Regions from separate parts of the Shewanella vaxholmensis genome, predicted to be linked through region 1. Evidence: predicted binding sites of a transcription regulator. Region 1 holds the regulator's gene; each other region holds the start of a gene.
The links. Region 1 encodes LexA, which represses DNA repair genes until DNA is damaged. Its sites were predicted from a motif close to TACTGTATNNNNATACAGTA; they were not measured.
Positions count from the first base shown of each region.

Region 2: a site for LexA is predicted at 1,639-1,658, ahead of dinB (DNA polymerase IV). Genes of this name have one in related genera too.
Region 3: a site for LexA is predicted at 1,644-1,663, ahead of recG (ATP-dependent DNA helicase RecG). Genes of this name have one in related genera too.
Region 4: a site for LexA is predicted at 1,870-1,889, ahead of recN (DNA repair protein RecN). Genes of this name have one in related genera too.

Region 1 covers NZ_JAUOEV010000004.1:178,610-181,804, reverse strand. The annotation lists gene plsB (glycerol-3-phosphate 1-O-acyltransferase PlsB) at 1-788, opposite strand, end outside; gene lexA (transcriptional repressor LexA) at 949-1,569, shown strand; gene Q4Q46_RS05850 (cell division inhibitor SulA) at 1,566-2,078, shown strand; gene coxB (cytochrome c oxidase subunit II) at 2,481-3,195, shown strand, end outside.
Region 2 covers NZ_JAUOEV010000021.1:56,426-59,620, reverse strand. The annotation lists gene Q4Q46_RS16810 (methyl-accepting chemotaxis protein) at 1-1,492, shown strand, start outside; gene dinB (DNA polymerase IV) at 1,682-2,758, shown strand; gene Q4Q46_RS16800 (LysR family transcriptional regulator) at 2,802-3,195, opposite strand, start outside.
Region 3 covers NZ_JAUOEV010000019.1:82,599-85,793, forward strand. The annotation lists gene Q4Q46_RS15950 (sensor histidine kinase) at 1-899, shown strand, start outside; gene Q4Q46_RS15955 (response regulator transcription factor) at 899-1,495, shown strand; gene recG (ATP-dependent DNA helicase RecG) at 1,680-3,195, shown strand, end outside.
Region 4 covers NZ_JAUOEV010000028.1:11,877-15,071, reverse strand. The annotation lists gene Q4Q46_RS19160 (phosphatidylglycerophosphatase A family protein) at 1-58, shown strand, start outside; gene recN (DNA repair protein RecN) at 181-1,839, opposite strand; gene Q4Q46_RS19150 (AEC family transporter) at 1,968-2,930, opposite strand.

The sequences.
Region 1 (3,195 bases):
GAGTAATCTGCAGCGATTTCATCGAGATATTCAATGGCTGTCTCGCGCGCTTGGGTCTCTGAAATCTTTTTGTTGGCAGCTTCTTCTTGAATCGCTTTACGCAACGATTCAGATTTGAGCAACGAATGAAACAATGCTTGGCGGTTTGGCAGCACAGGCCCTGTCATCACCTTGCGTTGACGACGGAAATGCACCCGCGCGACCCGCGCTAACTTATGGGCGATACCCATGTCGGTGCCATGCTCGTCGGCCATATAACGCAGGGACACCGCATTCGAAAACTGCACGAAGTTATGTCGACCTAAGAACAGAATCATCAAACACTTACGCAGCCAAGTCGGGTTTTCCCGCTCAAACACAGCCGCCTTCATAGTGTCGTCTTCTTTACCTGGTGTGCGGCCCCAATACAGGCTCACGGGCACCAGTTGAATGTCTAATTCAGGGCGTTCCTTATGCACGGCCAACAAACGCATAAAGCATTCGAGAAAAGGCTCGTTACCGGCACGCTCACCAAACAGCGGCTTACGCCCTTGAAGGCAGACAACCCGAGGCGCAATCACACCATTTGCCACTAAAGGCTCATAGGGGCTCGGCAGTCCTAACTTAGCCGTAATTTCGCTCAGGGCAGCGATGTCACTCAGCGATTCCGTTTTCATCACATAAGCAAGGGGTCTGGAGGCATCCAGATTCAGATCGGCAAAGGGATCCTGAGGCACAACAATAGTGTGCACTAAGTGTTTTTGGATCCAGCGTAATGATTTCAACCAAAGAGAGTCGTGTTTAGGCATTATTCTTATGCAATTAAGTACGTTTACTAGCCCGGTAGAATACCAGACTATGGGTAATATTCGCTAATTCTCTCCAACATAGCTAAAAAGTGGTTAATACTTGCGCTGCAAATAATACTGTATATACTAACAGTAACTGTATAGAAAAACAGGAAACACCATGAGACCTTTGACGCCACGCCAAGCTGAAATTTTAGAGCTAATTAAACGAAATATTGCCGATACTGGCATGCCACCCACTCGGGCAGAAATCGCGACCCGTTTAGGTTTTAAGAGCGCCAATGCGGCTGAAGAGCATCTTAAAGCGTTGGCGAAAAAGGGCTGCATTGAGATCATGCCAGGCACATCGCGGGGCATTCGTCTGACTGCGGAAGTCGAAGAAGTAACTGAAACAGGTTTACCGCTTATCGGTCAAGTAGCTGCTGGCGAACCTATTCTCGCCCAAGAACATGTTGAACAGTACTACCAAGTCGACCCAAGCATGTTTCATCCCGCCGCCGATTTTTTACTGCGGGTTAAAGGCGACAGCATGAAGAATATCGGCATTCTCGAGGGAGATTTGCTGGCAGTTCATAAAGTACAACAAGCTAGAAATGGTCAAGTGGTTGTCGCTAGAGTCGACGACGATGTCACTGTTAAACGTTTCGAAAAAAAAGGTAATGTGGTCTATCTACACGCCGAAAATGAAGACTATTCCCCGATTAAAGTGGATTTAGGCTATCAAAGTTTAACAATTGAAGGACTCGCCGTCGGTGTGATCCGTAATGGAGATTGGCTATGAACAAATTACTTGGCAATGCACCCCGCCACCCGGGCTTGTGGCTCGATGAAGTACGTGATGCCGACTATGACTGGCACCATGCACCTATCGCCTGCATGCCAACTAAGACTCAAGGTCGCCAAGAATTAATCCATCTGAGTGCGCAACTCGCCCAGTTAAGCCAACAGGGCCGTTGGTTAGTGCTCATCAACCCACCGAGTATTGGCTACAAACAAATGCTCGCCAATGCAGGCGTGCGTATGGACAGAGTCTTGCTGGTGCACGCGAAAGATGAAGTGGAAACCCTGTGGGCAATGGAAAAAGCCTTAACAAGTGGTACGTCCAGTGCGGTTATTACCTGGACCCAATCATTGGATGCACGCGATAATCGTCGCCTGCAAATTGTCGCTAAAAGTGCCCGCGCCATGGGCATAGTGCTAGAAGACGTAAACAGTCACTTACATGGCGACGTACGCATTGAGCAAGGTAGCCTCTTCGGCCAACAATCTTTTTTTAGTGCTGTACATTAAATATTCATTTAATTTTTTACCTTGAAAGCCGCCTCGCCTATGAATGTGAGGCTTTTTTTTGGCAATTTTTCAGACAATTAGATAAATAAGTGATCTTGATCAATATTTAAACAGCAAGTATGGTTGGTTTAGTCGGCGATGATATATCGCCGCCCGTGGCAAATAAATCGAGCCGTAATCGAGTTCAAAATGCCACTAAAAATAGAGAACAGATTTATTTCAGTCGTATGTGCCAGCGTGGCTAATACCAGCAGTAATAATACTTAATTAAAAGTAACAGCCGCCAACGCACGTTGAAGTCAAAAAAGCTTTTTTGGGAACTGAAGAGTTTGCATAGAGTTGAGACTTACTGTGTTGCTCTTCTTTGTAGTTGCTATTCGCAATTGGCAGAGGAGAAGTCTTGTGAAGCAATTGTTGTATTGTTTACTCGTGGTGTTATTCGCACCACCGTTGGCCGCCGCGGACATGCGGTTCAACATGACCCCTGGCGTAACCGAGATCAGTGGCAAGGTTTATCACTTGCACATGACCATCTTGTATATCTGCTGCGCCATTGGCCTTGTGGTCTTTGGCGTGATGATTTACGCCATGATCAACCACAGAAAATCCAAAGGCGCTGTCGCGTCCCACTTTCACGAAAGCACTAAAGTTGAAATCGCTTGGACGATTCTGCCATTTATCATTTTGATCTTAATGGCGATTCCTGCGACAAAAACCTTAATTGCGATGGAAGATCCCAGCGACGCCGATCTGACCGTTAAAGTCACGGGTTCCCAATGGAAATGGCATTACAGCTATTTCGATCAAGACATTGATTTTTACAGCATACTCGCAACCCCTAGAGCACAAATCGACGGTACCGAAACCAAGGGTGAACACTACCTATTGGAGGTCGATAAGCCGCTCGTTCTGCCGATAAATCGCAAAATCCGCTTTTTGATGACCTCTGAAGATGTCATCCATTCATGGTGGGTACCTGCTTTTGCCGTGAAGAAAGATGCCAACCCAGGATTTATCAATGAGGCTTGGACTCGCATCGACAAACCCGGTATTTACCGTGGTCAATGCGCCGAACTTTGCGGTAAAGACCATGGTTTTATGCCGATCGTAGTGCAAG
Region 2 (3,195 bases), on a different contig from region 1:
AATTTCTGCTACGGTTAAAACTCCTGTTTATGCGGCGAATGGTGAGCTGATTGGCATTGGCGGCATGGATATCTTGATTGATACCATTGGTAAATCCCTGCTGGCACCGATTAAATACCGTGATTTTGGCCAAGCTTTCTTAATGACAGACGAAGGCAAGCTAGTGTATTTCCCTGGTTTTTCCGAGCGTTTCCCGCCGGGCTCCTTGGCGAATCAAGTGGATACTCAGTTTAAGGACACATCAGGATTTTCGGCATTACGACAACAGATGCAAAGGGAAGCGCAAGGGTTTGCGAATGTTACATTTAATGGCGTTCCCCAGCGGGTGAGCTTTGTGACCGTGGGCGGCGATTATCCCAAACAAAAGTGGCACTTAGCCTTTATGTTGCCCCACGAAGTGATTGAAGCACCAGTGACCGCCGCGTTCTGGAATGCCAGTATGGTCGCCATAGGTATCATGCTGCTAATGGGCGTGACGGTATGGTTGATGTTGCTGCCCTTTAGACGCCAGTTAGCTAAGTTATTGGATGCGATGGAAGATATCGCCGAAGGTGACAGTGATTTATCAAAACGTATTCTGATGGATCGGGAAGATGAGTTAGGCAAACTTGGCGATGCCTTTAACCGCTTTGCCGAGAAAGTGCAGCACATGTTGTTGGATACGCGCAGCTTAACCCAAGAGGTTGGGACGTGCGTTATTGATGCGCGGCAGATTTGCGACTTAGCCGTGTCGTCGGTCTCATCGCAAAAGCAGCAGATAGATTCGGTTGCCACCGCCGCGACGCAAATGGCGCAAACCAGCCAAGAAATGGCTGTCAGTGCACAACGGGCGAATGATTTTGCCCAGAAGGCGCAAACTCAGGCCCACGACGGTACACAGATTGTTTCCCGTGCGACCGAAGGGATGAAAGCGCTGTCGCAACAAGTGATTGCGGCGGCGAAAGTGATTAAACACTTACGCAATAGCTCAGAGCAAATCGGTGAAGTCTTGAGCGTGATCCGTAACATTGCTGAGCAAACTAATCTATTGGCATTGAATGCGGCGATTGAAGCGGCGCGTGCGGGTGAGCAAGGCCGTGGCTTTGCTGTGGTGGCAGACGAAGTGCGCACGCTGGCATCGCGTACCCAAGATTCTACCGCTAACATTCAAGGTATTATTCACACCTTGCAACAAAGCGCATTGCAGGCCGAGCAAGTGATGGAATCGGGCGTTGAGCAAGCGAAAGCGGGGCAAGAGCTAACGACTCAGGTCGAAACCGCGTTGAATGATATTGCGACGGCGATTATGTCAATTCAGCAGCAAACGGTTGAAATAACCGTAGCAATCGATCAGCAAGCCGTGGCGGCCGAGGAAGTGGCGCTCAATGTCGATAATGTGCGGGGGTTGTCGGATCAGTCTTTGCTTTCGAGTCAGGACTTATCGCAAAGCTTGCAAGGCTTTGAGGATATGACCCGCGCACTTACTCGCAATATCGGCCAATTTAAGATTTAAGCATAAGTTGGTCAGTGAACTATTTGCTCACTGACCATCAGCTCAATCACGGCATCACTCATAGTGCACTCACAAAAGGAGCTTAGGCTTCTTTTAATTTTAGGTTTCCCGCCCGATCCCCGCTAAATTGATGATGAACACTTGATTACTGTTTTTATATACAGTATTTTGGCGTTGGAGGAATTCAACGTGCGAAAAATTATTCACATCGATATGGACTGCTATTTTGCGGCAGTGGAAATGCGCGACTTTCCCGAATACCGTGGCAAGCCTTTAGCTGTGGGCGGCAGCAGCGATCGTCGTGGTGTTATCAGCACTTGCAGTTACGAAGCGCGTAAATTCGGTGTGCGTTCGGCGATGGCGACCGCCTATGCCTTTAAGTTGTGTCCCGATCTCATTTTGGTTCCTGGGCGGATGCAGGTTTATAAAGATGTGTCGCTGCAAATTCGTGAAATCTTCTCCCGTTATACCCAATTGATTGAGCCGTTGTCCTTAGATGAAGCCTATTTAGACGTGAGTGAGTGCCAACAATATAAGGGCTCGGCGACCTTGATTGCGCAGGCCATTCGCCGCGATATCTTAGCCGAAACGGGGTTAACCGCTTCGGCTGGCATAGCACCAGTGAAGTTTTTAGCTAAGGTTGCCTCGGATCTGAATAAGCCAAATGGCCAATATGTGATTACCCCAGAGACACTCCCTGATTTTGTTAAAACCTTATCGCTACGTAAAATTCCCGGTGTTGGCAAAGTCACCGCCGAAAAGCTCTCCTCGCTTGGGCTCAATACCTGTGGTGATGTGCAAGCCTACTCTAAACCTGAGTTATTGGCGCGATTCGGAAAATTTGGTGGCGTCTTGATTGAGCGTTCCCAAGGCATCGATGAGCGGGGCATTTCCGCCGACAGGGAGCGTAAATCAGTGGGTGTTGAAACTACGCTGGCAAAGGATATTTATAGCCTAGAGCAGTGCCAACAAGTGATGCCGGGATTGATCCAAGAATTAGCCCTACGTTTGAGCCGCAGCGCTAAAGAGCGCAAAATTCACAAGCAAGTGGTCAAGCTCAAGTTTAATGATTTCAAGCAAACCACCATTGAGCATCGTAGTGATGAAGTCTCGATTGTGATGTTTTATGATCTACTCGCACAGGCGATGGCAAGGCAAGAGGGGCGCGGCATTCGTCTATTGGGTATTTCGGTAGGACTCGCCGATTCTATCCTCGCAGTGCCCGAAATCCCAAATGCCCAGACTCAGCTTGATTTAGCGCTCTAGCTGTTTACTGAGTCGATACGCCGCAGACTCACGCCTGAATGGCTCAATAAGCCTCGGGTGGATTTGCCAACATAAAATCAATTAACAGTCTGACCCGTAAGGGCAGGTTGTCCCGATCGCGATACATCAAGTAGGCTGTGCGCGGAATACCTTGCCATTCTGGCAGTATTTGAACGAGCTTGCCGCTTTGTATCTGTTCACTCGCCATGCTGATGGGTAATAGTCCAATACCGAGCCCCGCCACTACAGCCTGACTGGCGATCGCCATATCATCGACGGCTAATTTGATGTTACCTCTTGGCTCAAACTCGACATTTTGCCCAGTGCTTTTGTGCTGTAAACGCCACGTTTTTGTGGGCTTAGCGATGATAACCGGATGCAGATCCAGTTCTTCTATGGATTGCAGTGTATGCCACTGGATTGCCGGTGTGCTGGCG
Region 3 (3,195 bases), on a different contig from region 1:
GCGCCTATCGGCCCATTCTGATTATGGTGGCGATAGCAATAGCGATCACCCCAATCAACCCAGGATCTATCTCACTATTCACCTTTGCGGCTTTTTTCATTGGCTTTTTTTACCCTCTAAGGACCTGTCTATTGGCGCTTGCTGCCATCATCGGACTACTGTTTGCCCTCAATGAGATTTACCACTTTAACAGTTACTACTTTCCGCTTTACGGCTCGGGGTTAGTGCTCGGCGTGGGTATGTTTGGTGTCGCCGAACGCAGACGTTATCGGCATAAATTAAAAGAACAGCAAAGTGCCCAAGAAATTACCACCTTGGCCACTATGCTTGAGCGTGAGCGTATCGCGCGCGATCTACACGACATTATGGGCCACAGCTTATCTTCGATTGCGCTTAAGGCGGAACTGGCCGAAAAACTGCTGGCAAAACAAGAATACCAACTGGCCACAATCCAGCTTAATGAACTTGGTCAAATCGCCCGCGAGAGCCTCAGCCAAATTCGCCACACCGTATCTGACTACAAACATAAGGGGCTCGCGGATAGCGTGACACAACTGTGTAAACTATTGAGGGAAAAAGGGATCAGTGTCGAGCTGACAGGCAATATCCCTAAACTGCCCGCCAGAATGGAGAGCCAGCTGGGATTAATTGTCACTGAACTAGTGAATAATATTTTACGCCATAGCGGCGCAAGCCAATGTATTATCGACTTTATTCAGCAAGCAGATAGACTAGTCGTTGAGGTCAAAGATAATGGCACAAGTAAACCTATCGCTGAAGGCAATGGCCTCACGGGGATACGCGAACGTCTTGACAGCTTAGGCGGCAGCTTGAGCTATAATCTCGAACAGGGATATGCATTTACCGTCAGTTTACCTTTGCAGGGAGCAACAGATTAATGAAGATTTTATTGGCGGAAGATCAAGCCATGGTGCGTGGCGCACTCGCAGCACTCCTCACGCTTGCGGGAGGCTTTAATATCACCCAAGCGAGTGACGGCGACGAAGCCCTTAACCTACTCAAGCAGCAAAGTTTTGATCTCTTGCTAACAGATATCGAAATGCCCGGGCGCACAGGCCTTGAGCTGGCAACTTGGGTAAAGGAGCAACATAGCCAAACTAAAGTTGTGGTCATTACTACCTTCGGCCGCGCGGGCTATATCAAACGCGCCATCGAAGCCGGTGTCGGCGGGTTTCTACTAAAAGATGCGCCCTCAGAAACCTTAGTCAACGCGATTCAACAAGTTATGGCGGGTAAACGGGTAATCGATCCTGAACTGGCCATGATGGCAATTGGTGACGTCGACCCACTCAACGATAAAGAGCGCCGTGCCCTACGCCTCGCCAGTGAAGGCAAATCCACCGCCGACATCGCCGAAACTCTTTTTATCGCCGAAGGCACAGTGCGTAACTACCTCTCCGAAGCCATAGCTAAACTCAATGCTAGCAACCGAATCGATGCAGCACGCATCGCCAAACAAAAGGGCTGGCTGTAATCACGCTCACGGTTAACTACTCTTTCGTTCATATCGACAATTTTTGCGGCCTTAGCCGAAACCTAAGGGCCGCAAACTGACGTTAACTAGGCTGGCAAATAAGTCCCTCATTCTGCTTGAGATTGCCTTACGCTTATTCTCTGTTAATATATGTATAAATTCACAGTGATTGAGTGCTAACGACTTGCAGCAATTGGATCTTGTTCCGATCACCGACCTCAAAGGCGTCGCCAAAAAGGTCGCGGAGAAACTCGCAAAGCTCGGCATCACAACAGTACAAGATCTGCTGTTTCACTTACCCCTGCGCTACGAAGACAGAACCCAAATCTATCCGATTGCCGCCCTTATGCCCGGCAGTTACGGCACCATAGAAGCTGAAATCCAATCGACGCAAATCATCCAAGGCCGCAAGCGTATGCTGGTCTGCAATGTGCGGGACGATACGGGTAGCTTGAGCCTGCGCTTCTTTAACTTTTCCGTCGCCCAGCGTAATGCCATGCAAAATGGTTTAATGATCCGAGCCTACGGTGAAGTGCGCCGTGGTGGTCACCAAGCCGAGATAGTGCATCCAGAATACAAAGTCGTCTATCCCGGTGAAGATGTTCACCTGAGCGATACCCTAACGCCGATTTATCCCACAACTGAGGGCTTAAAACAGGCGAGTTGGCTCAAGCTGACCGAGCAAGCTTTGGTATTACTGGAAGATGGCGGCTTAACTGAGCTGCTGCCACCGCAGTTGCAACCAAACAACATCAGCCTTAAACAAGCGCTGCAGACGCTGCATCGACCTCCTGCGGGGATCTCTCAGTTCGATTTAGAGTTAGGCCAACACCCAGCACAGCAGCGACTCGTGCAGGAAGAATTACTCGCCCATAATCTCAGCATGCTACGCCTAAGGCAGCGCAGTAATTTAGACGCTGCTGTCACCATGCATGCCACGGGGCAATTGCTCAATCCCTTCCTTGCCGCTTTACCTTTTAAGCCCACGGGCGCCCAGCAAAGAGTGGTGGCCGATATAGGCAAAGATTTAGAAAAGCCGCACCCTATGATGCGCTTAGTGCAAGGGGATGTGGGCTCAGGTAAAACCTTAGTCGCGGCGATGGCTGCGCTGCAAGCGATTGAAAACGGTTATCAAGTTGCCATGATGGCGCCAACAGAGCTATTGGCCGAACAGCATGCAACTAACTTTGCCGCTTGGTTTGAACCACTCGGGCTTAAAGTCGGTTGGCTAGCGGGTAAACTTAAAGGCAAGGCAAGAGCGCAATCCCTTGCGGATATTGAATCCGGCGCAGCCCAAATGGTGATTGGCACCCATGCCATCTTTCAGCAGCATGTGGTCTTTAATAAACTCGCGTTAATTATCATAGATGAGCAGCACAGATTCGGCGTACACCAACGCTTAGGTCTGCGGGAAAAGGGCGTGAGCCAAGGTTTCCATCCGCATCAATTGATCATGACGGCAACGCCGATCCCGCGCACGCTAGCGATGACAGCCTATGCGGATCTCGACACTTCTATTATCGATGAATTGCCGCCGGGACGAACTCCAGTAACCACAGTGGCGATTGCCGATTCACGCCGCAACGAAGTGCTTGAACGGGTGCGTAACGCCGTCATCACAGATAAACGTCAGGCCTATTGGGTGTGTACTCTAATTGAAGAATCCGAAGTGCTCGAATGCCAAGCCGCCGAAGACACGG
Region 4 (3,195 bases), on a different contig from region 1:
CTTAGCGGGCGTATTTGCCTTTATCTGTCTGCAAGGGCTAGTCTGGTGTGTTAGCTAACATGGCATGATAGTTAACATGGCCAACAACTAACCCTTAGCTTTTGATTTCGCATTTTTCTGATTGAAGCTTGATTGAAGGGATTAGCTGAATATCCCTTATTCCTTTTCTGCTTGATTTTATTATTGCAGCAGTTCCCTTGCGTTTGCTAGGGTATTGCTGGTGATAGTATCGCCACCTAACAGTCTTGCAAGTTCTTGAATACGCTGCTCACGATCGAGCGACTTCATTGTAGTTTCTGTACTGCCCGCCTTATTAAACTTATCGACGAACATGTGTTGATGACCATTGCCCGCAACTTGCGGCAAGTGAGTCACGCACAGTACTTGGGTCGATTCCCCTAAGCTGCGTAACATGCGGCCAACCACTGCGGCGGTGGGGCCGGAAATCCCGACATCAACCTCATCGAAAATCAATGTTGGCGTGGCAACTTTCTTCGCGGTAATGACTTGGATCCCTAAGCCTATCCGTGAAAGCTCACCGCCAGACGCGACTTTCGAAATCGGTTGTAAGGGTTGGCCAGGGTTAGTGGTTACCATAAATTCGATATTGTCACTGCCGTTGGCTGACATTTGCTCTGGGTGGAAATTGACTTCGATAGTAAATTTACCCTTAGGCATATTCAGTTCGTGGATTGACTGAGTCACGAGTTTGTCGAGTTCTTTGGCATATCTAGCGCGGCTTTGGCTGAGTTTTTGTGCGTTGCTAAGGTAAGCGGCTCTGCTGGCATCGACCTGTAGTTGAATTTCTTCGAGCTTGCTTTCGTCACTGTCTAAGGTGCTCAGCTCTGCCTTTAATGCCAAATGATGTTCGGCCAGTTTATTTGGGCTGACATGGTGCTTACGCGCCAGTTGCATGGCTTTTGATAGCCGTTCTTCTAAATAGGCAAAGTGGGTTGGATCGAGTTCAAGCTTACTCAAATAGTGCTGTAATTCGCCTGCGCTTTCTTGCACTTGGATTAAGGCATCATTGAGCATAGTGTTGATATTGCTTAATGCAGGATCGTAGCTTTGCAGATCTTCGGCGAGGGAAACGACTCGATTAAGCAGCGACTCTATATTGTTCTCTTCGCCTTCAGTGAGTATATCTAAGCTCGCCTGACAGGTATCAATCAACTCAGTGCCATTGGCAAGACGTTTGTGCTCTTGCTCAATTTCATCGAACTCATCGACTTTAAGATCAAACTCATCGAGTTCTTCTACTTGATATTGCACTAATTGCTTACGGGCAATACGTTCATGCTGGGAGGCTTCGAGTTGCTTTAGATCGGCCTCAATTTGTTTGCAGCGTTGAAAGCTGGCGGCAACCGTATCGATAAGTAATCTGTGATTGGCATAACTGTCGAGCAGAGTGAGTTGGTGTTCACTCTTCAACATTGCATGGTGCGCATGTTGGCCGTGAATACCGATAAGCAACTGACCCAGTAATTTAAGCTGTGTCAGTGGTACTGGATTACCATTGATGTAGGCGCGTGAACGGCCATCGCTACCAATAGTTCGACGTAGGATACACTCATCATCGAGTTCAAGATCGTTATCTTCTAACCAACGTTTTGCCAGTGGAATATCGTCCAAGGAAAAGCGGGCGCTGACCTCGGTTTTATTGGCTCCTGGGCGAACACTGCTGGCATCGGCACGATTGCCTAGGCACAGGCCTAGCGCATCGATGGCGATCGATTTACCCGCACCGGTTTCACCTGTGATGCTGGTCATACCGGGGCGAAAATCCAGTTCTAAAAAACGGACGATTGCGAAGTTATTAATGCTGAGTTGGCAAAGCATAGTGAATTCCTGTCGAAAAACATACCAAACCACTGTATTGATAAACAGTATATACTGATTTTATATACAGTAAAGTGGCTTGGGTAAATAATCGGCATTATCGGCAGTAAATATTTTTAATTGACTGATTATGCGTAGGTTCTTACTAAGCTTTCTAAGATAGGCAAACTGAAAAAAGTGACTAAGGTGCCAAATAGAATGCCCTGAGCACTGGTTGAAGCCTGAGTATTATAACGCTGGGCGAGTAAGTACACGCTAGCGGCTGTGGGCAGTGCGCTCAAGATCACGCCCATGATCAGGTAGTCACCACTGACTCCAAAACGGTTAAGCATAAAGTAGACGAGTGCCGGTTGGATAGCCAGCTTGAAGAGGTTGATAAGGCTCAGTTCGATAAAATTTTTGGGGCTAAATACGCTGCTATCTTTCTGGTAGCGCATCGCTTTGGCGAGTACCATGCCGATAGCAAATAGTGCGCAGGGGCTTGAGGTATTGCCAATTTGCTGGATCATTAGCGCCAGCCCAGAAGGTAGTTTTATCTCTAGCGCCGAAATGCTGACACCAATTAAGCTACCAATAACGATAGGGTTTTTACCGACCGCCATCATCATTATGACTAAGGCGTGGTGTTGTCTTTGGGTGTTTGTGGCCAGTTCCATCGAGACTAAGGCGACGGCAAACATCAGCACGGATAATAAGCTGGCAATCGCAGCGGCGACTAAGGCGCTTTGCTGCTGCGGAAAGAGGATGATGAGTAGTGGAATACCAATAAATGCCGTATTACCAAAGGTGGCATTGAGGGCTCGAATAGCGGCAACCGCATGCTGTTTGGGGTTAGCAAGCAGCGAGAGCCCAAGGCAGACAAGATAAGTGATCACCATAGCCGTGCTGTAGCCCGCAATAAATCCCCATTGCAAAATCTCACCAATCGGCTGCTGCGCGAGGGCGATAAGCATGATCGCGGGGAATGCAATGTAGTACACATATTGGTTTAGCACTTGGTCCGTATCGACGGGCAAGAGTTTTAATTTTTGCACTAGTGTGCCGAGCAACATGATCCCGAAGACGGCAAACAGAGGGGTTAAAATGGTCATTTCCCTCACTCATCCTTACGATTAAATTTGAATAAACTCAGCCATCACCGTCATTTCTACTATCGCTATGATTTTAGGTGGGCGCTTGCCTTTTTTATGTCACTTTAGAGCCAGAACTAGCGCCAGCGCAGTAAAACTCGCCACAAAATAACATATCATTTCAGTCTAAGGCTATTGCGCTATGGTCGTATAAGTGGATTAATTGATGTTTAAAACACAATGACTTAGCGTACGCTGTGATTGTTGATGACTTTATATAGTGCCT